3 regions of the Luteibacter anthropi genome follow, and region 1 is predicted to be linked to each of the others. Evidence: predicted binding sites of a transcription regulator. Region 1 holds the regulator's gene; each other region holds the start of a gene.
The links. Region 1 encodes FliA, which starts transcription of late flagellar genes. Its sites were predicted from a motif close to TAAAGTTTNNCNNNCNNNGGCCGATAA; they were not measured.
Positions count from the first base shown of each region.

Region 2: the regulator FliA is predicted to act here: its motif matches at 4,120-4,146, upstream of KR767_RS06090 (methyl-accepting chemotaxis protein).
Region 3: the regulator FliA is predicted to act here: its motif matches at 6,247-6,273, upstream of KR767_RS01105 (chemotaxis protein CheW).

Region 1 is NZ_CP077072.1:2,929,942-2,939,738, reverse strand. Features, by position in the region: gene motD (flagellar motor protein MotD) at 1-157, opposite strand, end outside; gene KR767_RS12800 (flagellar motor protein) at 154-894, opposite strand; gene KR767_RS12795 (chemotaxis protein CheA) at 896-2,953, opposite strand; gene KR767_RS12790 (protein phosphatase CheZ) at 2,961-3,602, opposite strand; gene cheY (chemotaxis response regulator CheY) at 3,612-4,013, opposite strand; gene KR767_RS12780 (RNA polymerase sigma factor FliA) at 4,073-4,804, opposite strand; gene KR767_RS12775 (MinD/ParA family protein) at 4,801-5,676, opposite strand; gene flhF (flagellar biosynthesis GTPase FlhF) at 5,745-7,094, opposite strand; gene flhA (flagellar biosynthesis protein FlhA) at 7,191-9,296, opposite strand; gene flhB (flagellar biosynthesis protein FlhB) at 9,301-9,797, opposite strand, start outside.
Region 2 is NZ_CP077072.1:1,326,185-1,335,981, reverse strand. Features, by position in the region: gene KR767_RS06115 (LysR family transcriptional regulator) at 1-638, shown strand, start outside; gene KR767_RS06110 (VOC family protein) at 711-1,181, shown strand; gene KR767_RS06105 (DksA/TraR family C4-type zinc finger protein) at 1,246-1,512, shown strand; gene KR767_RS06100 (histidine phosphatase family protein) at 1,556-2,161, shown strand; gene KR767_RS06095 (GGDEF domain-containing protein) at 2,278-4,074, shown strand; gene KR767_RS06090 (methyl-accepting chemotaxis protein) at 4,177-5,736, shown strand; gene KR767_RS06085 (helix-turn-helix transcriptional regulator) at 5,844-6,464, opposite strand; gene KR767_RS06080 (DNA/RNA non-specific endonuclease) at 6,578-7,345, opposite strand; gene KR767_RS06075 (LysR family transcriptional regulator) at 7,473-8,375, opposite strand; gene dkgB (2,5-didehydrogluconate reductase DkgB) at 8,475-9,281, shown strand; gene KR767_RS06065 (helix-turn-helix transcriptional regulator) at 9,376-9,797, shown strand, end outside.
Region 3 is NZ_CP077072.1:231,445-241,241, forward strand. Features, by position in the region: gene KR767_RS01080 (methyl-accepting chemotaxis protein) at 1-1,148, opposite strand, end outside; gene KR767_RS01085 (protein-glutamate methylesterase/protein-glutamine glutaminase) at 1,166-2,293, opposite strand; gene cheD (chemoreceptor glutamine deamidase CheD) at 2,365-3,024, opposite strand; gene KR767_RS01095 (CheR family methyltransferase) at 3,021-3,893, opposite strand; gene KR767_RS01100 (methyl-accepting chemotaxis protein) at 3,897-5,600, opposite strand; gene KR767_RS01105 (chemotaxis protein CheW) at 5,684-6,196, opposite strand; gene KR767_RS01110 (chemotaxis protein CheA) at 6,445-8,415, opposite strand; gene KR767_RS01115 (response regulator) at 8,453-8,815, opposite strand; gene KR767_RS01120 (STAS domain-containing protein) at 8,826-9,143, opposite strand; gene queA (tRNA preQ1(34) S-adenosylmethionine ribosyltransferase-isomerase QueA) at 9,224-9,797, opposite strand, start outside.

The DNA.
Region 1 (9,797 bases):
CGTTGATGGACTGCGCCATCACGCGGAACTTGGTCTCGTTCACGGCGGATACCGCGTACATCACCACGAACAGCGCGAGCAGCAAGGTGATCAGGTCGCCGTAGGGGATCGCCCAGCGCTCGTGATTCACGTGCTCTTCGTGGTGACGACGTTTCACGAGAGGAATCCTTGCAGCTTGCTCTCGATGTGGCGCGGGTTGTCACCCTGGGCGATGGAAACCAGTCCTTCGACCAGGATTTCGCGCATCTGCGAACGACGTCGTGCCAGGCCCTTCAGGCGCGAGGCCATCGGCAACGCCAGCAGGTTGGCCAGGCCGATACCGTAGATGGTGGCGACGAAGGCGGCGGCGATGCCGTGGCCGAGCTTGCTGGGGTCGGCAAGGTTCTGCATCACGGACATCAGGCCCATCACGGCACCGATGATGCCCATGGTCGGCGAGTAAGTGCCCGCGTTCTCGAAAACCTTGGCCGCCTCGATGTCGGTGTGCTCGCGCGAGTACACCTCCACTTCCAGCACCGAACGCATGGCATCGGGCTCGGTGCCATCCACGAGCAGTTGCAGCCCCTTGCGGATGAAGGGATCGGTTTCGCGCTCGATGGCCGGCTCCAGGCCCAGCAGGCCCGTGCGGCGGGAGATTTCGCTCCAGCCGATGATGCGGCTGACGAGGTTTTCCGATTCGATATCCGGCGGGCGATACACCCAGGGCAGCATGCTCCAGGCGCGCTTGAGCACGGCGCCGGGCGTCTGCACGAGCAGTGCGGCGAAAGTGCCGAGGAAGACGATGACGAAGGCAGCGGGGTTCCACAGGGCGTCGAGGCTCGATCCCTTGAGGATGGTACCCACGATGATGACCACGAAGGCCAGGATCGTGCCGACGACACTCACGATATCCATGTCAGACAGCCATCCTTAGTGTTGGCAGCACCTGTCCGCTGTCATCGGCCAACCCCGCCAGGTCGAGCACGAGCGAAATACGGCCGTCGCCGGTGATGGTGGCACCCGCCACGCCCGGCACATCCTTAAGGAACGGACCAAGCGGCTTGGCCATGACGTCTTCGCGGCCCAGCACTTCGTCGACGAGGCAGCCGAGCACCTGATGACCGATCTGCACCACCACGACATGACCGCCCTGCCCTTCGGTGCCGGCCCAGCGGCCGAGATCGGCCAGGGGCAGCGCGCGACCGCGATGGTTGGCGACGATGCGGCCGTCGAGCTTCTGCACCTGTCCGTCCGCCAGCTCGAACACTTCGGCGACATTGGACATGGGCAGCGACAGCAGGCGATGCCCCACGCGCACCATGAGCACGCGCAGGATCGCCAGGGTCAGCGGCACCGAAAGACGCACGGTGCTGCCATGGCCTACGCGCGAGTCGATGGACAGCGTGCCGCCCAGTTCGACGATCTTGGTGCGGACCACGTCCATGCCCACGCCGCGACCGGAGATGTCGGACACCTCGCTGGCCGTGGAGAAGCCGGGGCGGAACACGATCTCGTAGCATTCGCGTTCTTCCAGGCGCGCGGCCTGCTCGGCATCCATCAGGCCCTTTTCGACGGCCTTGCGGCGCAGGACCTCGGGATCCATGCCCTTGCCGTCATCGGTCACCGTGATGACGATGCGGTCGCCGTACTGACCGGCGGCCAGGCGTACGGTGCCCGAGCGCGGCTTGCCCGCACGGGCGCGCACGTCCGGCATCTCGATGCCGTGGTCCACGGAGTTGCGCAGCAGATGCACCAGCGGGTCGGCCAGCGCCTCCACCACGGTGCGGTCAATGTCGGTCTCCTCGCCCTCGGTCACCAGTTCGATCTCCTTGCCCAGCTGGCGGGCGAGGTCGCGAACGATGCGCGGGAAGCGCGAGAACAGCTTGCCCACCGGCTGCATGCGCATGCGCAGCACGGCGTTCTGGAGATCTTCGGCCACGCGCTCCAGCTCGCCGATGGCACGTTCCATCGGATCGTTGGTGCCGCGCGGCGCAAGGTTGGTCAGGCGGTTGCGCACCAGCACGAGTTCGCCGGCCGCATCCACGAGGTTGTCGAGGCGATGCGTATCGACGCGGACGGTTGTGTCGGCGGTGGAGGCCGTGCGCTTTTCGGAGGCGGCCCTGGCAGGTGCTGCTTCGCCAGCCGCAACGACGGGTGCCACGGGCGAGGCCGCCTGCACGGGCGCCGGAACCGGCACAGGTGCTGCCACGGGCACCGGTTCTGGCGCCACGGCACTGTTCGCGCCCGGCGCGGCCGTACCGTGCAGGGAATCGAGCAGGGCTTCGAATTCGTCGTCGCTGATGGCGTTGCTGTCCGCGACAGGCGCGGCCGCTTCCACCACGGGCACGGCCGCGCCTGCATCGGCACCGGGAGCCCCCGTGCCATAAAGCGAATCGAGCAGGGCCTCGAATTCGTCGTCGCTGATCGTGCCCGACGCAGCCGGTGCCGGCGCCCGGTCGGCGCGCGCGGCATCGAGCATGGCCTCGAATTCGTCTTCGATGGGATCGTGCGGCCTCGGCACGGCCACGCTTGTCGCCGCGACCGATGCGGTCACCGGCTGCGCGAGCGCGGCCGGGGGTGCGGAGGCCACGCGGCCGGGAATCACCAGGCGATCCAGCAGCGAACGCGGCGCGGCCTCGATGGGCACGCCGCCGTCGGCGGCGCGCATCATGTCGTTGAGGAGGTCCAGCGATTCCAGCAACGCATCCATGAAACCGGCATCGAGCACGATGGCACCGTTGCGCGCCTCGTTGAGGAGATCCTCCGCGCGATGGCACAGCTCCACCATGGCGTGCAGGCCGAGAAAGCCTGCACCGCCCTTTACGGTGTGAAACGCACGGAACACCGCGTTCAGCAGATCGACGTCACCGGGCGAGGACTCAAGGTCCACGAGCTGTTCGCCCAGGCTCTCAAGCAGTTCACGCGCCTCGATCAGGAAGACGTTGAGCAGCTCGTTGTCCAGCTCCACGCTCATGGCGCGCTCAGAAACCGAATTCGCTGAGCAGGCGATCCACTTCGTCCTGGCTGACCTTGTCCGCCGCCGGAGCCGCACCGCCCGCCAGCGAACCGGTGAGGCGCACCAGCTCCACCAGCGAGGATTCGACCTTGGCCATGAAGGCTTCGACGCGGGCCACGCGCTGGCCGGAGAGATCCTGCCAGGACTGCGCCTCGACCATCTCGCCCAGGCCGATGTCGGCGCTCTGCGCGAAGTCGCCCACGCGCACGGCCAGCGCACGGGCGCTGGAAGCGAACGACGGGTCGGCCGGGTCGAGCACCAGCACTTCGTCGGCCTGCGTGGCCAGTGACTGGGCCTGCGGACGCAGCTTTTCGCTGAAATCGAGCGTGCGATGGGCGGCCTGCGAGCTCATTTCGAGCACGTCGAGCAGGTGCTTGCGCGCGTCGCTCATGTTGCCCGGGTTGCCGTCGTGCGAAATGTCGGCGGCGAGACGGCGGGCCGACTCGTGCAGGTCGCGCGCGAGGTGGCCCAGGGCGAGGAACAGGTGCTGTTCGCGGCTGCGGATCAGGCGATCGAGCGCCTGCTCAACGGCGGCCGGATCATCGGCCTCAAGCAGGTCACGCAGTTCGGGAGCGACCTCTTGGCCGGCGGAAATCGTGGAGTTCATGCGGTGTCCTTAGCCTGCCGCCGCGGCGAGGCGTTCGAAGATCTTGTCGAGTTTTTCCTTCAGCGTGACCGCAGTGAACGGCTTGACCACATAGCCGTTCACGCCGCTCTGTGCGGCGGCGATGATCTGGTCGCGATTGTTCTCCGCCGTGACCATCAGCACCGGCATCGCCTTGAGGGCGGCATCGGCACGGATGGCGCGAAGCAGCTCGATACCGGTCATGTTCGGCATGTTCCAGTCGGTGACCACGAGGTCGAACGACTGCGAACGCAGCAGCGCCAGCGCGGCGTTGCCATCTTCGGCTTCCTGGATCAGGCCGTTGGTGAAGCCCAGTTCCACCAGCAGGTTCCTGACGATGCGCCGCATGGTGGAGAAATCGTCCACCACGAGGATTTTCATGTTCTTGTCCAAAACGTCTCTCCGCCTGTACCTGCGCGTTTCTTACCCGGCGACGGCACCCCCGGATGCCGTCAATGCTTTTCTTTCCAACCCGACATGCGAGCGCGGAGGCGGATCAGGGCCTGGCCATGGATCTGGCACACCCGCGATTCGCTTACACCCAGCACCGCACCGATTTCCTTCAGGTTGAGCTCTTCATCGTAGTACAGCGACATCACCAGCTTTTCGCGCTCGGGCAGGCCATCGATGGACTGCGCCAGCGCATCGCGCATGCCGTCCTGCTCGAAGGTGCCTTCCGGTCCGGCAGCATCCGGATCGGCGACGTCGATGGCTGCGCCCTCGTCGCCTTCGGGCGCCGTCAGGCTCAGCAAACGCGCGCTCGCCGCGTCGGCCAGGATCTGGTTGTACTCCATGGCGTCGATGCCCAGCCGCTTCATCACTTCCGCGTCGTCGGCGTCGCCACCCGTCTCGTTTTCGATCTGCCTCGTTACCTCCGCTACCTCGCGCAACTTCCGGTGGACGGAGCGCGGAGTCCAGTCCGTCTTGCGCAGTTCGTCCAGCATGGCGCCACGTATGCGGATGCCCGCATAGGTTTCGAAGCTGGCCGCGCGAGTCGGCGAATAATTTCTTGCGGCTTCAAGCAAACCGATCATCCCGGCCTGCATGAGGTCGTTCGCGTCCACGCTCGGCGGCAGCCTGCCCATCAGGTGATAGGCGATACGGCGTACCAGCGGCGCATGGGTCTTTACCAGTTGGTCCGCGGGAACACGAGTAATTTCAAGGTATTCGCTCGCCACGCTCACAACGGCAGCCCTCCTCCCAAGTGGGAACGTTCGGCAAAGAAGCCAATGCGTCCCTGTGCCCGGGTTTCGGGTTCACCCCATGTATCGACCGACCTGGCCAGATTCTTGAATCCGACCGCGGAACGGCTGCTCGGCCAGGCATCCACCACCGCCGACTGGCGGCGGATGGCCTGCCGCAGGTACTCGTCGTGCGGCACCATGCCCATGAAGTCGAGCGATACGTCGAGGAACCTGCCGGTCACCCGGGACAGCTTCTCGTACAGCGCCTTGCCCTCCTGGGCATGGCGGACCATGTTGGCGACGATGCGGAAGCGGTGTACCGCAAACTCGCGCGAGAGCACCTTGATCAGCGCGTAGGCGTCGGTCAGGGAGGCCGGCTCGTCGCAGACCACGATCACCACCTCGTCGGAGGCGGCGGCGAACATCGACACGCTGTCGGAGATGCCGGCGGCGGTGTCGACGATGAGGTATTCGGGGGCCAGCGGGTATTCGTCGAACGCGCGGATCACCGCGGCGTGCTCGATATTGGGCAGCTGGGCCATGCGTCGGGTGCCCGAAGTGGCCGGGATCACCTTCAACCCGTGCGCGGCTTCCAGTACCAGATCCTCGATGCGGCAGGCGCCTTCGAGCATGTGGCCCAGGTGGCGCACCGGTTGCAGGCCCAGCAGCACGTCGATGTTGGCCATGCCCAGGTCGGCATCGAGCAGCAGCACGTCACGGCCGCCCATCGCCAGGGCCATGCCGAGGTTGACCGCCACCGTGGTCTTGCCCACGCCACCCTTGCCTCCCGCGATCGCGATGCTGCGGGTAGGACGACGGTCGGACAGCCATTCGAGTCCGGCAGCCTGGGTGTTGTCGACGTGTGTGCTCATGAAGGATTTCGCTGCCGGGGAAGAGTATGCGTTTGCAGATGCCGAGGTCACGGGTCGGGTCGTCCTGATCATGCCAGCGCCGTCGCCGGCATGCCGAACCGATCGGCAAGTATGGCGTCGTCGGGCTCTTCTGTGCGCTGTTTCACCCTTTGGGCGGCGAGACAGACCAGTTTGCGTGCATCCGCCGAGGCGATGTCCTCGGGGACACGCTGGCCATCGGTGGTGTAATCCAGCGGCAGGCCATGGCGGATCACGGCCGAGAGCACGCCGCCGACCAGCGGCGCCTCGTCGAGCTTGGTGAGGATGGCGCTCTGCGGCCCCAGCGGCGCATAGGCGCGGATGGCGTCGTCGATGGCCTGGGACTGCGCGTTGGCGGCCAGCACCAGGCAGGTGCGCACGTCGGCCATGGCGCGCAGGGTATCGAACTGCTGTTGCAGGCGCGGGTCGTTGCCGGCCAGGCCGGCCGTATCCACCAGCACGGTGTGCTTGCCGCGCAGCTGGAGCAGCGCGTTGCGCAGGCTGGTGGCGTCGTTGGCGTTGAACACGCGCACGCCGAGCAGGCGGGCATAGTGCTCCAGTTGGGCGCCGGCGCCGATGCGGTACTGGTCGGTGCTGATCAGCGCCACGCGCGAAGCGCCGTGGCGCATCACGGCGCGGGCGGCCAGCTTGGCGATGGTGGTGGTCTTGCCCACGCCGGTGGTGCCCACCAGCGCGGTGACACCGCCACCCACCGTGTCGAAGTTACGGCCGGTGGTGCGCACGTTGCGCGACAGCAGGCCCAGCGGCAGGTAGCGCGCCTGCTCCACGGTCATGTCGGCGGGCAGCTCGGCGCACAGGGCACGCGCCACGTCGCCGTCGATGCCCAGGCGGGTCATCTCGCGCAGCACGCGGGCATGCAGCGGCTGCTGGCGATCCATCTGGTTCCAGGCCAGGGCGGACAGCTGCACTTCGAGCATTTCGCGCAGATGGTTGATCTCGGCGCGCATGCCGGTAACGGCGATGTCGTTCTGCGGATTCACCGTGGCGGCACGCACCACGTCGGCGACGCTGGCGGCCAGCGCGGCGCTGGACTGCCGCTGCGGGGCGGCGCTGTTCGGGTTTTTCACGGCACGCTCGACCACGGCGGCCGTCGCGGCGCGGGCCTGGTCGAGGCGGGCGGCGCGCTCGCTGTCGCGGTCCTCACGGATCGCACGGATCGGCGACGGTGCCTGGGCCTGCCTGGCGGCCTTCTCTTCGACGTTGTCGAAGGCGAAACCGGCTTCGCGAACCAGCGCCTCGTCATAGTCGAGCGCAGCGATGATCTCGATGCCGTCGTCCATGCGACGCGTGGACAGGATCACGGCATCCGGGCCCTGCTCGTCCCGTACCTGGCGCATGGCCTGGCGCATGTCGGGAGCAACGAATCGTTTGATTTTCATGCGTTCGATCCTGTCTTACGTCGCGGTGCCCAGGTTCGAGGACACCACCATGTTCGTTCCGTCCGGCCGGCGAATCGGCGAACGGTGTCTCAATGCTCAGCGCCCGAGGGCCGTCACCAGCTTGACGCGGCGGTTGTCCGGCACCTCGTTATAGGCAAGCACATGCAGGTTTTGGGCCACATGTCGCGTAAAGCGGGCCAGCCAGGGGCGCAATGCAGGAGAAACCAGCAACACGGCCGGTTCGCCGGCCGCTTCCTGGCGGCGGGTAGCATCGGCGACGCTCTGCTGGAGGCGATCGGCCAGTCCCGGTTCCACCGCCGCACCCGCCGGGCCGCCACCCTGCAACGACTGCAACAGGATCTGCTCCAGGTCCGGCGCCAAAGTAATGACGGGCACTTCGGTACCCAGGCCGGCGATCTCCTGCACGATCTGGCGACCCAGCGTCACGCGCACGGCGGCGGCGAGTACACCCGGGTCCTGGCTCTGGCCGGCATGCTCGGCCAGCGATTCCACGATGCCGCGGAAGTTACGGATGGGCACGCGCTCGGCCAGCAGGTTCTGCAACACCTTCACGATGGCGCCCAGCGACAGGCGCTTGGGCACCAGGTCTTCCACCAGCTTCGGCGTCTGCTGGGCCAGGCGGTCCAGCAACTGCTGCACGTCCTGGTGACCGATGAGTTCGTGGGCGTGGTTTTGCAGGATGTGCGACAGGTGGGTGGCGATCACCGTGGCCGGATCCACCACCGTGTAGCCGAGGGTCTGGGCGTGCTCGCGCAGGCCCGGCTCGATCCACACGGCATCCAGGCCGAAGGCCGGATCGCGCGTGGCAATACCGTTCACCGTGCCGTGCACGCGACCCGGATCGATCGCGAGCATGCGCTCGGTGTGGATCTCCGCTTCACCCATCGGCACGCCCATCAGCGAGATGCGATAAGCATGCGGCGCGAGGTCGAGGTTGTCGCGGATATGCACCGAGGGCACGAGGAAACCCAGCTCCTGCGACAGCTTGCGGCGCACGGATTTGATCCGCGCCATCAGCTCGCCGCCCTGCGCCTTGTCCACCAGCGAAATGAGGCGGTAACCCACTTCCAGGCCGATGGTGTCCACCTGGGCCACGTCTTCCCACGACAGCTCGGTACGCTCGGCCGGCGGCGCCGCTTCCAGCGCCAGCTCGGTGCCGGGCGCGGAGGCGGGAGTCGAACCCGCGGCACCGCCCTGCTGGTTGAGGTGCAGCTTCCATGCGCCGAAGCCAGCGGCGGCGGCGAGAATGAGAAACGGGATATTCGGCATGCCCGGAATCAGGCCCATCGTGCCGAGCACGGCGGCCGCCACGCCCAGCGCCTTGGGCTGGCCGAACAGCTGGCCCATCACCTGCTTGCCCATCTCCTGCGACTTGGACACGCGGGTGACGATCACCGCCGTGGCGATGGAGAGCATCAGGCCCGGCACCTGGGCCACGAGGCCGTCGCCGATGGTCAGCAGCGTATAAGTGCGCGCAGCCTCGGACGCCGACAGACCGTGCTGGAGCATGCCGATGAAGAAGCCGCCGATGATGTTGATGGCGAGGATCAGGATGCCGGCCGACGCATCGCCGCGTACGAACTTGGAGGCACCATCCATCGAACCGTAGAAGTCGGCTTCCTCGCGCACTTCCTGGCGGCGCTCGCGCGCCTGCTCCTGCGTCAACAGACCGGCGTTGAGATCGGCATCGATCGCCATCTGCTTGCCGGGCATGGAATCGAGGGTGAAGCGCGCGGTCACTTCGGACACGCGGGTGGCGCCCTTGGTCACCACCACGAAGTTGATGATGGTGAGGATCGCGAACACCACGAAGCCCACCGCGAAGTTACCGCCGATGACGAACTCGCCGAAGGCCTCGATCACCTTGCCGGCGGCACCGGGGCCGTTATGACCGTGCAGCAGCACCACGCGGGTGGAGGCGATATTCAGCGCCAGGCGCAACAAGGTGGCGAACAGCACCACGGTGGGAAACGAGGCCAGCTCCAGCGGCCGCATCACGTACATGGTGGCCAGCAGGATCACCAGCGACAACGCGATGTTGAAGGTGAACAGCAGGTCCAGCATGAACGGGGGCAACGGCAGCATCATCATGCCGAGCATGATCAGCATCGCCACCGGCGCCGCGACGCCGCGGCGGCCGATCTGGCGGAAGGTGCCCATGAGGTTCGTGGAGGCTGCCATGTCTTCAGTTATCCATGCGGTAAGGACCGAGCAGTTCCGGATCGATGTCCTGCGTCGGCAGATCGGGCGGGAGATCACCCATGGCAATCGCCTGCTTCAACCGGAACACGTAGGCCAGGATCTGGGCCACGGCCACATACAGCGCCGCGGGGATTTCACGTCCGATTTCCGTCGTGTGATACAAGGCTCGTGCCAACGGCGGGGCTTCCACCACCGGAACCTTCGCACCGCCACCGATCTCGCGGATCTGCTGGGCGATCACGTCCACGCCCTTGGCCACCACGCGTGGCGCTCCCATGCGGTTTTCGTCGTATTTGAGGGCTACCGCGAAGTGCGTCGGGTTGGCGATGATCACGTCGGCCGTGGGCACGTCCTGCATCATCCGGCGGCGCGCCATCTGCTGCTGCACCTGACGGATTTTTGACTTCAGCTCCGGCGAGCCTTCGCTCTCCTTGTGCTCGTCCTTGACCTCCTGCTTGGTCATTTTCATCTTCGTGGTGA
Region 2 (9,797 bases), 1.6 Mb from region 1:
ACGGCCAGACAGTGCGCGGCCGCCTGCGGGTGAGCGTCGATCCGATGTTCTCGGCCCAGATCCTGGCGCCCCGCCTGCGCAGCTTTCTCGACCAGCACCCGCACCTGGAACTGGAAATCGTCACCCGTGACGAGCTGGGCGACCTGATCTCCGACGGCATCGACGTGGCGGTGCGCTTCGGCGTGCCGCCGTCGTCGTCGCTGGTGGGCCGCAAGCTGCTCGATACCCGCGTGCTTACCGTGGCGACGCCAGGCTATCTCGCCAGCCACGGCCGGCCCGCCACGCCGAAGGATCTGATCGGCCATCACTGCATCCAGTTCCGTGACCCCGTGACCCGGCGCCCGTTCGAATGGGAATTTCATCGCAAGGGCAAGATCGTGACGGTGGAGACCACCGGTCCGGTGCTGGCGACCGACTCCGGCACCATGTACGCCCTGTGCGTGTCCGGCGTGGGCATCGCCCAGATACTTGAGCTGAGCATGCGTGACGCGCTGGCCGATGGCCGCATCGTGGAGCTGTTCCCCGACTGGGCCGAAGAGACCTTCCCGCTTTATGCCTTCTACCCCTCGCGCCGCAACGCGCCGCCCAAGGTGCGGGCCTTCGTGGATTTCTGCGTGGGGCTGGCCGCTGCCCCATGATGTCGAGATAGCCTGCCGCCGTTCGACGTACCGTATGAAGGGCCATGCCGTGGCCTGTCCTGGGAGAACCGCATGTCCGCTTTCCGGCGCATCACCCCGTTCCTCTGGTTCGACACGCAGGCCGAGGAGGCCGCGACGTTCTACACCGGGATTTTCCCCAACTCCCGGATCCTCTCGATCACCCGCTACCCGAAGGAAGCCTCCGCCGCCTCCGGACGTGCGGAGGGCTCGGTGATGACGGTGTCCTTCGAGCTCGATGGCCAGCCGGTGACGGCCTTGAACGGTGGACCGGTGTTCCGGTTCAACGAGGCCTTGTCGCTGGTGGTGCATTGTCACGACCAGCGGGAGATCGATCATTACTGGGATGCGCTCACCGATGGCGGCAGTCCGTCGGCCTGTGGCTGGCTGAAAGACCGTTATGGCCTGTCCTGGCAGGTGGTGCCGGGGGATATCGCCGATCTGGCCGGCAATGCGGGCTCCATGGGCGCCCTGATGCAGATGACGAAGATCGATATCTCGAAGCTGAAGGCCGCTGCGAGCTGACCTTTGAAACGGCGCGTCCGCCCATAAATCAGTTACTTGGGACCGCATGGCGTGGAGGTGCCCCATGGCGACCGGATGGGCGGGCGATACCGCCGTACAGGACCAGATCGATGCCACCGTGGACGACGCGGTGAAGCGGGTGCGCAGCCGGCTGGCCCATGGCCCCGGACTGGAGCACTGCGAGGAATGCGACAAGCCGATTCCCGAGGCGCGCCGCAAGGCCGTGCCGGGCGTGCGGCTGTGCGTGGCCTGCCAGGAAGCGGCCGATCACGAGGAAGCGGCTTTCAGCGGCTACAACCGGCGCGGAAGCAAGGACAGCCAGCTGCGTTGAAGCGCGCCGTTACAATGAGCGAACTCTCTCCCCAGGCATCCCCATGCTCGAACAAGTGATTCTCGCCCGCCACGGCGAGACGGAATGGAACGTCGCCGGCCGCGCGCAGGGCAGGGAGGACAGTCCGCTCACCACCGCCGGCCTTGAACAGGCCGAAGCGCTGGGGCGTCGCCTCGCCAGCCTGGGCGTCGGGCACATCATCAGTTCTCCCTTGCTGCGCGCGCGTCGCACGGCCGAGATCGCCGCGCGCGCCATCGGTGGCACGGTAAGCCTCGACGAGCGCCTGGTGGAGCGCAGCTTTGGCGAACTGGAGGGCCGTCTGGTCGCCGAGGCCATGGCCGAGAACCCGCGATGGATCGAGGTGCTGCGCGGTACCGAGCCGGGCGCGGCGGCCCGTGGCGGAGAGTCCCTGCACGACGTGGCGGCGCGCATGCTGCCGGCGCTGGAAGCCGCGCGCGCTCTGCCTTACCGGCGCGTGGCCGTGCTGTCGCACGGTCATTGCCTGCGTGCGGTGCTGGGCGCCCTGGGCGATGGCAACACGGCGAATTACCACCACGGCAACTGCGCCTACACGCCGCTGGCGCTGCGCGAGGGCCGTTTCACCTTCGACCGCTGGAACCTGAGCGCACTGGAACTGGCTGACGCTTGAGCGTCATGGCCGATGTCACAAATCAGAAATAATTGATTTCGAAGGGTTTTTACTAAAGCATTCGCTTCGGTGGCCGATTAACGGGGCAGTTCCCCGGCCTTGCCACGACGATGCCCATGAACAGCCCAGCCGGCGGTCGCGAACCGTCGTTGATCGAGCAGGCCCTCGCCGGAACATCCCTCACCGCCGTCTTCCAGCCGGTGATCCGCATCGACACCGGACAGGTGGTGGCGCATGAGGGCCTGATCCGGTCGGCCTTGCCGCAGTTCGACCTGACGCCACCGGACCTGCTGGATCTGGCCCGGGCGCGTGGACGTCTTGGTGTCTTCGAACTGGCGGCGGTGCGCCGCATCGCGGAGCGCTTTGTCGAAAGCGGCCTGTCGGGGCGCCTGCTGGTGAACCTCAGCGCGCAGGCGCTGGTGCAGGAAGGCGTGCGGGCCGAGGAGGTGATCGAGGCCTTGTCGGTGCACGGTCTCGACGTGAGCCGCGTGACCATCGAGATCACCGAGCGCGACATCGTCGACAACCCGGCACGACTGGCCCACGCGCTGGGATTCCTGCGTGCGCGTGGCATCCGCGTGGCCCTCGACGACTTCGGCAACGGGCATTCGAATTTCGAGATGTGGAACGAGGTGCACCCGGAGATCGTCAAGATCGATCGTTACCTCATCAATGGCCTGGCGCACAGCGCCGAACGCCTCGCCATCGTGCGCGCGCTGTGTTCCGTCGCCGAAACCCTCGGTGCCGAGCTGGTCGGTGAAGGCGTGGAGGAAGAAGCCGACCTGCTGATGCTTCGCGAACTGGGCATTCCGTACGCGCAGGGTTTCCTGATTGCCCGTCCCAGCGCGGAGTCCCTGAGCGAGCCGCCACGCCGTGTCGTCGCCGCATTGTCACTGGGCCATGTACCCGTACCACCGCGTCCGCGTGGCCCCGTATCGGGCAGCCGCTTCACGGCAGGCCATATGCTCATCGAGGCGCCCTGCCTGTCATCCGTGCAGCTCAACGAAGACATCGTGGACTTGTTTGCCGCCGAACCGCGCCTGCATGCGGTGGCCATCGTCGACGATGGCCGTCCCCTGGGCATCGTCAACCGGCGTGTCTTCACCGAACGCATGGCGCAGCCGTTCGCCCGCGAGCTGTTCGGCCGCAAACCCTGCACGACTTTCATGCACGCCGAACCGTTGCTCTGCGACGAGCACATGCCCTTGCAGAACATGGCCGACATCCTGCGCGGCGAAGACCAGCGCTATCTGAGCGACGGTTTCGTCATTACCTCGCGGGGTCGCTACCTCGGGCTGGGAACGGGCGAAGCCCTCGTGCGACGGGTGACGGAAATCCGCGTGGAAGCAGCGCGCTACGCCAACCCGCTGACCTTTCTGCCGGGCAACCTGCCGGTGACCGAACATATCGAGCGCCTGCTGCAATCCGGTGGCGCGTTCGCCGCCGCCTATTTCGATCTCGACAACTTCAAGCCGTTCAACGACCAGTACGGCTATTTCCGTGGTGACGAGATGATCCGATTGCTGGCGAGCACGCTGACCGGCGATCTTCGCCAGGATGCGGACTTCGTCGGTCATATCGGTGGCGACGATTTCCTCGTGGTGTTCCAGGGCAGTGACTGGACGTCGCGATGCGAGGAGATGCGCGTGCGCTTCAATGCGATGGCCGGCAACCTGTTCGATGACGTGGATCGTGCACGCGGCGGCATCGACAGCGAAGACCGCCACGGTCACCAGCGTTTCTTTCCGATCACCACGGTCGCCGTGGGCGTGGCCTGCTTCACGGAAGCCTTTCCGCGCGATGCGGAGACCGTGGCTAGCCTTGCCGCTTCGGCCAAGCGCGTGGCGAAGCATTCGGGCATCGGACTGCACGTGGTGCACTTCGACGGACGCCCGGTGAATGCGTTGTCATGACATCTTCAACTAACTGAAACAAAAGTATAATTTGCCAAAAATCGCTAAAGTTGCAGAAACTCCGGCCGACACGAAGGCATCCCCGTCCCCCGTGAGTGCGCCATGCGATTCTCCCGCCTTCCGTTACCTGAGCTGACGTTGCGCGCGCGCCTGCTCCTGCGCCTTGCCGGTACCATCTGCCTGCTGCTCGCCCTGTGGATCGTGGGTGGCGTGCAGTTGCGAACCGCCAACGAGCGCCTGCAGTCCGTCGTCGGCGACACGCTGGCACCCGTGGCGGACGTCGGCCACATCCAGAACGATTACAACGACCTGCTCGATGCGCTCGTGCATGCCACGCTGATGCGCCTGCCCTCGGCCGTGGACGATGCGGTGACCGCCATCGGTGCGGATCGACACGACATCGACAAACAGTGGAAGTCGCTCGAAGCCAGCGGGCTAGGCGTGGCGCAGAAAAAACTGGTCTCGCTGGCTGCCGAACACCGCAAGGCCGCTGACAAGGCCATCGACGATGTCGTGGAACTGCTCAAGGCCGAACAGTTCGACCTGGCACAGCTTCAGTTGTCCAATGACGTGCAGTCGGCCGTCGTACCGCTGAAGAGCGACTTCTCCAACCTCTTCGCCCTGGCGCTCGCGGGCGGCAAGGCGCAGGCCGAAGCGCAGCACGCGGATATCCAGCGCGGCGCGGCGGTGTCGGCCGTGCTGCTCGCCATCGCGTTGCTGGCTGCCAGCGCCATGGATCTGGCGATCATCCGTTCGCTTGGCCGGCGGTTGCGCCAGGCGACCGACGTCGCATCGGCCATCGCAAGCGGCACCCTGGGCGCGCGCATCGACGTGGGCCGTAACGACGAGATCGGTGCTTTGCTGACCTCGCTCACCGCCATGGACGCGCAACTGGGTCATGTGGTGACCCAGGTACGCGATCGCGCAGACCTGGTGGCGCATGCCGCCAGCGGCATTGCGCACGGCAACGACGCACTCAACGATCGCACGCGCACCCAGGCACAGCACCTGCGGCATACTTCCGCGTCGATGGAAGACATGGCACGTGCCGTATCGGGTGGCCTGGGCCATGCCAGCGCAGCGCATTCGGCCGTGAACGAGGCGCGCGACATGACCGACGAAGGCCACCGCGTAGCGATGGCCGCCATCGACAACATGCGGACGATCCTGCGCACCACCGAGCGCATGAATGAGGTGCTCGATCTGGTGGACCAGGTAGCGTTCCAGACCAATCTGCTGGCGCTCAATGCCGCCGTGGAAGCCGCCCGCGCCGGTGAGCACGGCCGTGGCTTCGCCGTGGTCGCCTCCGAGGTGCGCGAACTGGCCCAGCGCTGCGCGCAGGCGGCACGCGACATCCGCGGCCTGATCGGTGCCAGCGACGAAGCCGTGCAGGCGGGCGTGACGTCGGTGGATCGGGCCGGTGCGGTACTGACAGGCATCGGGGAGCGGGTAACGTCCCTTGCGGGTCTGGTGGGTTCGGTGATGGAAGCCACTCGCGGACAGAACGACGGCATCGCCCGGGTGAACGGCGCGATCCGCGGCATCGACGAAACCACGCGCGAGAATGCCGCAATGGTGGAGCAGGCCGCCGCCGCAAGCCGCGCCATGCGCGAGAGCGCGGAAATCCTCCGTCGCGAAGTGGCTTACTTCGAACTCACGTAGGGACGGACCTGCGCGCGAACGGGTGATCGCGATGAATGCCGGTGTAGGAGCGCGCCTTGCGCGCGACCGGGTGATCGAGACAACCCGGTCGCGCGCAAGGCGCGCTCCTACAGGTCGTCTTGCCTGACGCGCTTCAGCGACTTGTAGAGCGTCGCCCGTGATACACCGAGCACCTTGGCGATGTAGTTCGCTGCGTGGCGGATATCGAACAACCCACGTTCATCCAGCTGCGCCACCAGTGCCTCACGCTCGGTTACATCCAAACCGGCCAGACTCGTGCCACGCTCACCAAGGAACGCACCCACCAGATCGTTGATTTCCTCCCGCCAGTCCTCACGAAACAAGGCATCCGGTCGCGGTGCGGCCTCTGCAAAACGCAGGAATTCCTTCGACATCGCATGCATTGCCTCGAACATGCTCACATCGATGTTGATGCAAAGCAGCCCCACCGCCTTGCGCCGCCCGTCGCGCAGCACGGCAGTCACCGACTTCATCGAGCGTCCGTCGGCATGGGTCTTCGGATAGGGTCCGATCACCGCATCGTCGAGTGATTCGATATCCGCGATATCGGTAAGCGATGCATCGCCCGGTGCACGGCGTGACATGCGATTGGCGATATGCCGGATACGGCCGTTGCCGAGATCATGGATCACGACTTCGGCATGCGGCTTCAGCACGGCAGCAATGGCATCGGCAACGGGAATGAAGGTGGCAAGGACATCGGTCATGCGACGATCATGGGTTCGGCGAGACTTTCTGTCCAGCCTGGACGCACACGCCGTCGAGCGCTGCCGATGCCACCGGTCCGCCGGGCATACGAGCCCGGCGGACCGGCGTCACATCACTTCGGCAGCGGCAGCGAGATCGTGCGCGACTTCAGCGTGGCCGACAGCGACGGGAACGGATCGATGCCCGTCTCGGTGATGATCGCGTTGATCGACACCACCGAGCAGACCGGCGTGTCGATGTTCGAGCAACGCCAGGCGCTGGCGCCGACCTTGGGATCGTAGATGGCCTTCCAGGTGTAGTTCGGCACGATCACGGCATCGGCACCGATCGTGTCTGGCGTCGGGCCGTCGAAGGCCGGGCCGGTCACTACGAAGACTTCGCCGTCGTTGGTGGCCATGGTGCGCACGCTGGTTTCGATGCGCTCCCACTTGCCGGTGTTCAGCGTGTGGCTCTGCGGGATCATGTTCGCCAGCGAGAAGCTCTGGTACTGCGCGCTGGAATTCGGCTCGTCACCCGACGGCGTCATGTGGCCGCGGTCGTAACCACTGCCCTTGTAGTCGGCCAACTGGGCGCGATCCGCCACGGGGATGGCGGTCTCGGCGTGAAAGGCATCCTTGCGCGGCGTGTTCTGCGCATCGGCGATCTGCTGCGCGGTGAGGTGCTCCGCGGACCACAGCGGGCCCTTGGTGACACCGGAGGCAAGCAGGGAGTAGGCATCGAAGCACAGCGGCGTGGTGCGTTCGGCCAGCGAGGTATCGGTCAGGTCGGGAGCCTGACCACCCTGGAAGAGCTGGGGACACTGGGTGTCCGACGCGTGGACCGCGCCGCCGACAAACAGGACGAAAACCACGCAGAACGCGCGCGCATGACGATTGAGCATGAGTTGTTCCCCAAGAAGGCGACGGATCCCCCGTTCGCGAGGCGGTCATTCTTGCCGCAAGCGATGACGGATTGGGGACAACGCGGGCAGGGAAGTGCGACCTGCCTCGCACTTCGGGCGTTTCGCCTCAGTGTTCGAAGCCGTGGTCACCGATGGTTTCGGCCAGATAGTTCACGAAGGAGGCGATGCGCGCGGAGATCGCGGTATTGCGGTAGTACACGGCGTTGATCGGCTGGCGTTGCTCGATAGTCATTTTCGGCAACACCTCGACCAGTGTGCCGGCTTCGCGGTCGGTCCGCGTCATGAAGTCCGACAGACAGACGATGCCGTTACCTTCGAGGGCCAGATAGCGCAGCGTTTCACCGCTGGACGAACCGATGGCCGGCTTGATGTGCACGGGCTGGCGCTTGGCATCGAGCAAAGGCCATTCGTTGAGCATGTCCAGTTCGGTGAAGCCCAGCAGCATGTGCTTTTCGAGATCGGCCACCTTGCGTGGCGTGCCGTACCGTTCGAGGTAGGCCGGGCTGGCGAGGCAGCGCAGGCGACTGCTGCCGATGGAGCGCGCATGCAGGGTGGAATCGCGCAGCCGGCCGATGCGCAGGGCCACATCGGTGCGTCGTTCCAGCAGGTCGATGAAGCCTTCGCTGCTGTGCAGTTCCAGGTCCACTTCGGGGAAGCGTTCTCGATAGCCCGCGATGAGCGGGACCACGACATGCAGCATGAAGGGCGAGGCGGCATCGACGCGTAGCCGTCCCGCGGGCCGGCTGCGTCGCGAGGCCATCTGCTCTTCGGCGCTTTCCACGGCAGAGACGATCTCGCGCGCGCGTTCGAGGAAGGCCTGGCCTTCGTCGGTGAGTTCGATGCGTCGCGTGGTACGGCGCAGCAGGGTGGTCTTGAGCTTCTGTTCGAGCCGGCCCAGCGTGCGGCTGGCGGCGGAGACGGTCTGGTCGAGTTGCTGCGCCGCGCTGGTGATCGAGCCGGTGTCGACGACGGTGATGAAGTTCTGGATCTCGTCGAGGGTGATGTTCATCGTTGCGTTCGGCTCAAGTGTATTTCGCTTATACGCGGCTTTTTCGACAAAGGTAAGAGGCCGAGAATGCGCGCCTCCCTCACTTCCCCGGAGCATGCCATGGGCATCCCCACTTTCGGCCTGGGCACGTTTCGCCTGACCGGCCAGACCGTCGTCGATTCCGTCCGTCATGCGCTGGATCTCGGTTACCGCGCCATCGACACCGCACAGATCTACGGCAACGAAGCCGAGGTCGGCCACGCGGTAGCCGAGTCCGGCGTATCCCGCGACGACCTTTACCTCACCACGAAGATCTGGGTGGAGAACCACTCGCGCGCCAAGCTGGCTTCCAGCCTGGAAGAAAGCCTCGCAAAGCTGCGCACGGACCGGGTGGACCTCACCCTCATCCACTGGCCGGCCCCCGGCAACGGCGTGCCGCTGGCCGAAACGCTGGAAGCCCTGGCCGCGGTGAAGGCACGTGGCCTGACCCGTGCCATCGGTATCTCCAACTTCAACATCGCCCTGACCCGCGAGGCCATCGACGTGCTGGGTGCGGGCGAGATCGCCACCAACCAGATCGAGCTGAGCCCCTACCTGCAGAACCGCTCGCTCACGGCATTCCTTGCATCGCAGGACATCACCGTGACCTCGTACATGACCCTGGCCTACGGCAAGGTGCTGGCCGATCCCGTGCTGACCCGCATCGCCGATCGCTACCAGGCGACGGTGGCGCAGGTGGCGCTCGCCTGGGCTCTCCGGCAGGGTTACGCGGTGATTCCGTCGTCCACCAGGCGCGAGAACCTGGCCAGCAACCTGCTGGCCCGCGACCTGCATCTGGGCGACGACGACATGGCAGCCATCGCAGCGCTGGAGCGGGGCGGCCGCGAAGTGAGCCCCGAAGGCCTGGCACCCGCCTGGGACGTCTGAACGCCTCATCGACCGGGCGCTCGCAAGTAATTGTCGCGAAAGGTAGAACCATGGAAGATGCGTCATCTTCCGCAAGCCGACCTCGCTTCCCCGCATGCCTGCGTCCATCCATCCGCCGCACTTCGATGCCGCCTGCGAGCCGGGACCGGACTGGGCTGTCCAGCGCTCCCAGCGCACCGATACGGTGGCCGGCGACGACGTGGGCCGGCCACTGGACGGTCTGCTGGCCTCGCGGGCGTGGCTGGAAGTGCCGCGATATGCCGGACGCATCGCCCTGGCATCCACTCGCATCACGCTCATGGCTTCCGGCCGCCTGCTGATGGATCATCGCTCGGGCCGCCAGCAGGCCTCGCCCGGTGAGGTGCTGCTGGTACGTCGCTGCGAGACCTACCGCGTGCATGCCGATTCGCTGTCCGGTCATGTAATCAACCTCGACGTGCAGCCGGCTTACCTGCGCGACCTCGGGCTCAGCGAAGACGATATCGCACTGGCTCTCACCAACTCACCGGGTGCCAG
Region 3 (9,797 bases), 2.3 Mb from region 1:
GACTGCTGCAACGCAGGTCCGCGCGAACGCAGGCGGGCGCGTTCGCGCTGCTCGGCCAGGCGGGTGCGCACGCGCTGGGCGCGGCTCGCCAGCTCGTTGGCGTCGGCCGGCGCGCAGGCCAGCTCTTCGATATCGCGGGTGCAGTCGGCCGTGATCTCCTGCAGATCGACCAGGCGCGAACGCGTCTGGTGCAGCAGCTGGCTCAGGATGTCCTCGAACTGCAGCGAGCGGATGGTGGTGGACACGTCGTTGCCGAGGCCACGGTTGATCGTGGCGGCCTCGTCGGCGGCGGCGCTGGTGCGTGCGTTGGTCTCGGTGATGTTCGACATCATCTCGTCGATGTCGCCCTTGGCCTGCAGCGCCACGTTCATGTCCTGCGAGGCCATGTGGCCCACCAGCTCGCGCAGCTGTTCCATCGCCGTGCGCGAACGCTCCACGTGGGTGCCGATCTTCTCGTTGAACTGGTTGCTGTGCTGGGCGAGGTTGCGGATCTCGCCTGCCACCACCGCGAAGCCACGACCGGATTCACCGGCGCGGGCCGCTTCGATGGCTGCGTTGAGCGCCAGCAGGTTGGTTTCCTCGGCGATCGTGTTCACGTTCTTCAGCAGGGCGAACACGGCGTCCATTTCCTTCGCCATGCCGTCGATGCGGTAGACGATGCGCAGGCTTTCGCGCGACAGCTGCACGATGAGGCCCACGAAGTGTTCGAGCAGGCCGGCGGTGCGCGAGGCGAAGTCCTGCACCGAAATGCCCTTGCCGCCACTCTCGATGATCTCGCTCAGCAGCTTCTGCTGCTTGCCGGTCTTCTGCGACAGGCCGTTGAAGCCACCGCCCAGTTCGGCCACGGCATCGCGCAGCAGGTCGAGGGCCTGGTTGAGTTCGCGGCTGGCGTGGCCCAGTTCGTCCACGATGGCGCTGCGCACGTCTTCCATGGCCTCGCGTACCGAGGCTTCCTCGCTGGACGAGCTGTTGAGCACCACCTCGACGGCCGGCAACGGTGCCGGACGCAGGCTGATGGCGATCCAGGTCGCGGTAAGCAGTGCCACCACGACCGGGGCGACCCAGGCCACATGGAACACGAGGACCAGGACCAGCGCCACGCCGCTGGCGGCGAAGCCGATGCTGCGTTCGTTCTTGGGAATGACCATGATGAACTTCTCGGTTATCAGGTGCCGACGCGTGCGGCGGCGGAAACGGGTGTATGGGCAAGCGCGAGCAGGCGCGCGGCGATGGCGTCCAGCGGCAGCATTTCGCTGGCCGCGCCGGCTTTCCAGGCAGCGCCGGGCATGCCCCAGACGACCGAACTGGCCTCGTCCTGGACCAGGGTCGGTGCGCCGGCTTCCATCAACTCGCCGAGGCCTCGCGCACCGTCGTCGCCCATGCCGGTCAGCAGGCAGCCGATGGTGGCGGCGCCGACGCTGGCGGCCATGGAACGGAACAGCACGTCCACCGACGGCTTGTGCCGGTTTACCGGCGGGCCGTCGTGCAGGCGACAGACGTGGCGTGCGCCGTCCCACATCACCAGCAGATGCTGGCTGCCGGGGGCGATATAGGCGTGGCCGGGCTGGATGGGCTGGCCGTCGCGGGCCTCGCACACCTTCATCGCGGAACAGGTATCCATGCGCGCGGCAAAGGGGCCGCTGAAGGCGGCGGGGATGTGCTGGGTGATGACGATGGGCGGCGCGGTGGGCGGCATGGCTTCGAGCACCACGCGAATAGCCTCGGTACCGCCCGTGGACGCGCCGATGGCGATGATCCGCATGCCGCCACGGGTGCCGGCCGACTGCGCGCGCGGCAGCACCGCGTCGGCGGACAGGCGCGGAGCCACCTCCAGCCTGGCCGCATCGAGCTTCGTAACGTCGATCTTGTTCACTGCCGTGCGCTCGCGCGGACGCGCGCCCGCGGCGAGGCGCACCTTCGCGCAGATGTCCGGCGCGTGGTCCATGAAGGTGTTGGCCAGATCGGCGGCCGGCTTGGTGAAGAAATCGACCGCGCCCAATTCCAGCGCACGCAGGGTGACGTCCGCCCCGCGCTCGGTCAGCGTGGACACCATCACCACGGGCATCGGCCGCAGGCGCATCAGGTTTTCGAGGAAGGTCAGGCCGTCCATGCGCGGCATCTCGACGTCGAGCGTGAGCACGTCGGGATTGAGCGCCTTGATTTTCTCACGCGCGATCAGCGGGTCCGGGGCCGTACCGACCACCTCGATTCCGGGATCGGATTCGAGCATGGCGGTCAGCACCTTACGAACCAGGGCCGAGTCGTCGACGATGAGAACGCGTACTTTCTGCATGGGCTCTGCCGCTGAGTGGCTGGACATCCTTGTCGGCAAGCCGACCGGATCGTGAAACGCAAGATGGAGCGTCAGAAGAGCTCCACCTCTCCCTTTATCGGATCGTCGGCCAATCGCTTGAGGTATCGCTTCTCACGATCGGCGAGATGAGTGTCATGGACGGCGCGCAGCTGGCGCACACGTACCTTGCCGCTCACCGGGAAGAACTGGACATGGCGCGGATAGATATCACCCACGTCGGCCGCGCACAGTTTCAGCTTCTCCGTGGCGATGTACCGCTGCACGAAGGCGATGTTGCGCTGGCCGATGTCGGTCATCGTGGACAGCACGCGACCACCGCCGAAGATCTTCACTTCGAGGTCGTCGCGACGGCCGCCCGCTTTCAGGATGGCGTTGATCAGCTGTTCCATCGCGTCGTTGCCGTAGCGCGCCGCGCGGCCCACGGTGGAGCTCCAGCCGTCCCGCTCGCCCGTGGGCTCCGGCAGCATGAAGTGGTTCATGCCGCCGATGCGCCGGCGCGTGTCGCGGATGCAGGCGGAGACACACGACCCCAGCACGGTCGAGATCATTTCTTCCTGCACGCTGACGTAGTACTCGCCAGGCAGGATCTTTACCGTCACCACTTCCTGGGCAGGATCCCAGAAGCGGCGCACGTGCTCGAAGCCGGGCAGCACGCTCTTCGGGTCGAAACCCACGAAAGTGCGGGGCTGCGCGACGAAGGTGTCGCTCATGTGCGTTTCCGGTAGACCGTGCGGCCGATCAGGTCGAAGTCCTCGGACAGTCCGTACATGGATTCCGAGTGCCCGAGGAAAAGATAGCCGCGGCTTTCCAGCATGCCGGCATAACGGGAGAACAGGCGTTGCTTCGTGGGCTTGTCGAAATAGATGACCACGTTGCGGCAGAAAATGGCATCGAACTGGCCCTGCATGGGCCACTCGTGCAGCAGGTTGAGCGGCTGCACCGTCACCAGCTCACGCAGGCGCGGATGCACGCGGGCATAGCCGTCGTAGGCACCTTCACCGCGCTGGAACCAGCGCTTGCGGCGGGCTTCGTCGACACCGCCCAGGCGATCCACCGGGTAAACACCCTTGCGCGCCACGTCGAGTGCCTGCGGCGACAGGTCGGTGGCGAGGATCTTCGCGTCGATGGACGAACCGTTGCGCTCCAGCGCCTCGGCCAGCACCATCGCAAGCGCATAAGGCTCTTCGCCCGTGGAGCAACCGGCCGACCAGATGCGCAGGCGACCGCCCTTCTTCTCAGCCAGCCAGCGGGGCAGCAACTCGTCCACCAGCAGGTCGTAGTGATGCATCTCGCGGAAGAACGAGGTGACATTGGTGCTGATGCAGCTGGCCAGCTCGCCCAGTTCGCCGTCCGGATCGCTGCGCAGCAGGTCGCAGTACGCGCCGAAGCCGGAGAGGTTCAGCGCGCGCAGGCGACGCAACAGGCGTCCCTGCACGAGCTGGCGCTTGTGCTCGCCCAGCGAGATGCCACAGTGCTGGAGCACGAAATCGCGCAGGAACGCGAAATCGGCGTCACCCAGGGACGGACCGGTGGCGCCCGCCAGCACGACGGCATCGCCGTTGTTGGCGAGCGCGGCCATCGATCAGAATTCCTTCCACACGCCGTTGTCGGCGGATTCCACCGGACGGGACGGACGCTGCGCCGGGGCGCTGCTGCGCACGGAGGCGAACACGGTTTCCATCTCGACCTGGGTGGCGTCCTTGCGCTGCACGCGGGCAGCGGCCTGGCCGCTGACCTGGAAGAACGACACCTGGCGGCTGAGTTCCGTGGCCTGCTCGTGCATCGCACGGGCGGCAGCGGCGGACTCTTCCACCAGCGCGGCGTTCTGCTGGGTCATTTCGTCCATCTGCAGCACGGCGTGGTTCACCTGGTCGATACCGGCCGACTGCTCCGAGCTGGCGGCGGCGATCTCGGCAACGATGTCCGTCACCTTCTTCACGCTGTCGACGATCTCGGCGAGCGCCTTGCCCGACTGGTCCACCAGCTCCGAACCGGCCTTGACCTTGCCTGCGCTGTCGTTGATGAGGCCCTTGATCTCCTTGGCGGCACCGGCCGAACGCTGGGCCAGGTTGCGCACTTCGGTGGCGACCACGGCAAAGCCACGGCCCTGCTCGCCCGCACGCGCCGCTTCCACGGCGGCGTTGAGCGCCAGCAGGTTGGTCTGGAAGGCGATTTCGTCGATGAGGCTGACGATGTCGGAAATCTTCTTCGACGAGGCATTGATCTCGCGCATGGCGACGACGGTCTGCGCGACCACTTCGCCGCCCTTCTCCGCCTGCTCGCGGGCACCGCGGGCGAGCTGGTTGGCGTGGCTGGCGTTCTCGGCGTTCTGCTTCACGGTGGAGGTCATTTCCTCCATCGACGAGGCCGTTTCTTCCAGGCTGGAAGCCTGTTCCTGCGTGCGCTGCGAGAGATCGTCGTTGCCGCGCGAAATCTGCTGCGCCGCCGTGCTGACCGAGGTGGAACCGTGGCGCACTTCGGTGACGATGGCGGCGAGACGATCGTCCATGGCGCGGAAGGCGGACTGCAGCTGGCCCAGTTCGTCGTTACGCGTGACCTGGATATCGTGGCCGAGCTTGCCGGCGGCGATTTCGTGGGCCACCGACACGGTGTGCGACAGCGTGCGGATGATCGAGCGGATGACCAGTACGGCGATGGCAAGGCAGATCACCAGGCCGATGATCAGCGAGGCGATCGACAGCGTGCGGATCGTCTTGTACTGCGAGGTTTCTTTGTCGAAGATCTTCGAGGCTTCGTCGCGTTTGGCTTCGATGAGCTTGCCCAGCTGCGACTGGCGATCCATCAGCAACGGACGGACCTGCAGCTCGAGCACGTCGGTGGCGCCCTGGTCACCCTGGTTCAGGGCATCCACCATGTCGTTCTTGGCCGAGGCGTAGTCGTCGTTGGTGGACTCCCACTTGGCGAAGAGCTTCTTGATGTCGTCCGACATCGGCACCTTCACGAAGACGGCCTTGTTGCCTTCCATCTCCGTCTGGTACTTCTGGAATTCGGCGATCTTCTGCTTCACCTGGTCGGGGCTGCCGACCTTGGCGGCCGCCTCGCCCAGCACCACGAACGACATCAGCGATTCGGTGTTGATCCGGCTCAGCAGCTCCGACGGAACCAGCTCTTCCTCGTAAATCTGGCGCATGCCTTCATTCTGGAAGTGCATGGCACCCAGACCCACCGCCGCACCGCCGAACAACATCAGCGTGAGCAGCCCGAGCACGCCATAGAGGCGGCCACGAATGGTCAGGGCGGGAATCTTAAAGTTGAACTTCTTCATCACGGTTCCAATCGTCAAGGTGCGGCAAGGGCGGTCCAGGCTTCACACACCGAACGGGCTCCCCCCCGCCGGCGTTCTTACGCTCAGGCGACGGCTTTCGCTTCGGCGGAAGCCAGCGCGGCTTCCAGCATCTGTGCGTCCTGCGGCTGAAGCAGGCGGTCCACGTCGAGCAGGAGAACCATGCGCTCGCCGACGGAGGTGAGTCCTTTCAGGTATTCGGTATCGACGGTGGTACCCATGTCGGGCACCGGGCGGACGCCGCCGGGGGCGACCTCCACCACATCGGACACGGCATCGACCACGATGCCGAACTGGCGGCCGGCCACCATCACGATCACGCAGACGGTGGTGGCGGTGTATTCCTCACGGGTGAGGCCAAAGCGCAGGCGCAGGTCCAGCACGGGCACGATGGCGCCGCGCAGGTTGAGCACGCCCAGTACGTAGGACGGGGCCTGCGGGATACGGGTGACGGGCGTCCAGCCACGGATCTCGCGGACGGCGAGTATATCGACGCCGTATTCCTCGTTGCCGAGGTTGACGGTCAGGTACTGCGCGGCCTCGGCGGTCGCGGCGACGGTGCTGGCTGGCTGGTTCATGTCCTTCCCACGGCGAATCGATACAGAGCCTATGGCCCCCTTCGGCATGGGTATCGGCAGCAACCGCCCGGACTTGAGCCCTTTCTCTTTAATGTAGGAGCGCGCCTTGCGCGCGACCGGTTTTCGCGAAAGACAACATCTACGCCAATACCGGTCGCGCGCAGGCGCGCTCCTACAGGGGGTGGTGCGGAGCCGTGTGGGGGGCGCCCTGTGCCGGTCGCGCGCAGGCGCGCTCCTACAGGGTTTGCTCAGGCGGCCTTGCGGCGGGTCTGCATGCGGACCAGGCCGGTGACGTCGACGATCAGGGCCACCGAGCCGTCGGCGAGGATGGTGGCGCCGGAAATACCCGCCACGCGGCGGTAGTTGGCTTCCAGCGACTTCACCACGGCCTGCTGCTGGCCGATGAGCTCGTCCACGAACAGGCCGATGCGGGTGCCCTCGGCCTCCACGACGATGACGATGCCCTCTTCCACACCCAGACGCTGGCCGTCGCAGCCGAACACGTCGTACAGGCGCACGATGGGCAGCCAGTCCTCGCGGAACCGGAACAGCTCGCCGCCGCCCACCACGCTGCGCACGGCGTCGGTCTTCACCTGCACCGATTCCACGATGGAGACCAGGGGCACGATATACGTCTCGCCGCCCACGGCAGCCGTGAGGCCGTCGATGATCGCGAGGGTGAGCGGCAAGGTGATGGTGAAGGTGGTGCCCTGCCCCTGCACGCTACGGATGCCGACCGTGCCGCCCAGGTCCATTACATTGCGGCGGACCACATCCATGCCGACGCCACGACCGGAAAGATCCGTTGTGGCCGCCGCCGTGGAGAAACCCGCCTCGAAGATCAGCTCGGCCACGGCGTCGTCGGACATGCCCTCGCCTGAGGCGATGATGCCGCGCTGGATGGCCTTGGCGACAATGGCATCGCGATTGAGGCCCGCGCCGTCGTCGGCCACTTCCACCACGATGGAGCCGCCGCGATGGAAGGCTTCCAGACGCAGGGTGCCGGTATCCGACTTGCCGCTGGCAAGGCGCTTGTCCGGCCCCTCCAGGCCATGGTCGATAGCGTTGCGGACCAGATGGACCAGCGGATCGCCGATCTTCTCCAGCACCGTCTTGTCCAGCTCGGTGGTCTCGCCGCGCAGGTCGAGCACCACCTTCTTGTCGAGCTTCTGCGCCAGGTCGCGGACCAGACGCGGAAAACGGTTGAACACCGTGCTGATAGGCAGCATGCGGATGCTCATCACGCTCTCCTGCATCTCGCGCGTGTGACGCGCCAGCTGACCGAGGCCGTGACGGAACATTTCCAGCTGCGCGGCGGGCACACCATCGTTGAACTGGCTCAGCATCGCCTGGGTGATGACCAGCTCGCCCACCAGGTTGATGAGCATGTCGATCTTCTCGATGCCCACGCGAACCGAGCTGGCCTCGGTGTTGGTCGCCACCTCGCGCACGGCACGCGGCGCGGCCGGAGCGGGCGCGGCCGCCGCCACCACGGGGGCCGGCGCAGCGGCCACGCGCGGAGTCACCGTCAGTTCGCAGTCGCCATCGACCCAGTCGAACACGCCTTCCACGGCGGCGCGCCTGGCACCGGCATCAAGGCGCAACTGGTAGGCAAGGTACGACGCCGTCGGATCCATGTCCGCCAGCGATGGCAGCGTCGAGGCATCCACCGTGGTTGTCAGGGGGCCAAGGGCCTCCAGCTCACGGAACATGCGCGCCGGGTCGTTACCCGACTTCAGCAGGTAGTCGAACGGACGGAAGGCGATGTCCCAGCCTTCGACCGTCTCGGTCGGGGCGGCCGGCTTCGCGGCCGCGGGAGCCGCAGAACCGCCCGACACCATGGCCGACAGCTCGGCCAGCAATGCCTGGCTTTCGGCCGTGGCACCGGACTGGCCGGCCATTTGCAACGAAAGCATGTCGCGGATGATGTCGCCCGAGCGCAGCAGCAGCTCCACCACGGCCTTTTCCATCGCACGACGGCCGCTGCGGACCTCGTCCATCAGGTTTTCGGCTACATGGGTGAAGGCCGCCACGTCGGCAAAGCCGAAGGTGGCCGCGCCGCCCTTGATGGAATGGGCGGCACGGAACACGACGTTGATCAGCTCCGGATCGTCGGCACCCTCGTCCAACGCAAGGAGCGCCTGCTCCATGGCGTCGAGACCGTCGAGGCTCTCCTCGTGGAAGGCCTTGTGGAACTGCGCCAGATCGACTTTGGACATGGTGGAACCCTGAAGAGACCGAACGTCGTGGGATGGATCAGCCGAGCACGCGGGCGACGGTGGCCAGCAGCTGGTCGGGATCGAACGGCTTCACCAGCCAGCCGGTGGCACCGGCAGCCTTGCCTTCCATCTTCTTGTTGGTGTCCGACTCGGTGGTCAGCATGAGGATGGGCACGCCGCTGTAGCCGGACATGGTGCGCATTTCGCGGACCATCGAGATACCGTCCATCACGGGCATGTTCACGTCAGCCAGCACCAGGTCGAACTTGTGCACGTTGGCCTGGTCAATCGCCGCACGACCGTTGTCGGCCTCTTCCACATCGTGGCCCGCGCCGCGCAGGGTGAAGGCGACCATGCTGCGCATGGAAGCCGAATCGTCTACCGCAAGAATCTTTGCCATCGGTGCACCTTCAGTTCACGCCGGCAGGCGCCGGCAGTTCAATCAATTCGTGGAGGCCCAGCACGGTCACGCCGCGCCGGAGGCTGTCGCTCGCACCGGTCCAGCTGACCGCCAGGCCAGCCGCGCGTGCGTCGCGGGAAAACGCGGCCAGCACCTGGAGGCTGGCCGTATCGACCTGGCTCACCGTGGTGCCGTCCAGTTCGACGGGTGTGCCGCCGCCCAGGGCGGCCAGCAAGGTGTCACGGAGCGCCGGAGCCGCGCCGATGCGCAGGTCCGCGTCAAGCGCGATCGTCGCGCGCCCGCTGTCTTTGGAGGATTTCCTGGCCATGATCCCTACCGTCGAACCCCCCGGCACACACTGCCCCGGGGAGGTGTTCGGCAGGCTTATCGGCCGCCCATGGGAAAGCTTTAGGCCGGCCGGGGCGGCGGCAGGATCAGCATGGCATCGCCGTAGGAGAAGAAGCGGTAACGCTGGAGCACCGCGTAGCGGTAGGCATCGAGGATCGCATCCTTGCCCGCCAGCGCGGACACCAGCATCAGCAGGGTGGACTGTGGCAGGTGGAAATTGGTGATCAGCGCATCGATGCTGGTGATGCGGTACCCGGGGAAGATGAAGATCTGGGTTTCGCCCGCGAACGGGCGCAGCACACCCTCGACCGTAGCGCTTTCCAGCGCCCGCACCACCGTGGTGCCCACGGCCACCACGCGGCCACCGGCCTCGCGCGTGGCGCGGATCTTCTCCACCAGCGAGGCGCCCACGTTGAGCCATTCGCGGTGCATGGTGTGGTCGCGCACGTCTTCGGCGCGCATCGGCTGGAAGGTGCCGGCACCCACGTGCAGGGTGACGTAGCCGAAGTCCACGCCACGGTCGCGCAGGCGTTGCAGCAGGGCTTCGTCGAAGTGCAGGCCGGCCGTGGGGGCCGCCACCGCGCCGGGTTCGCGGGCGAACACGGTCTGGTAGCGCTCCTTGTCGGAGGTATCG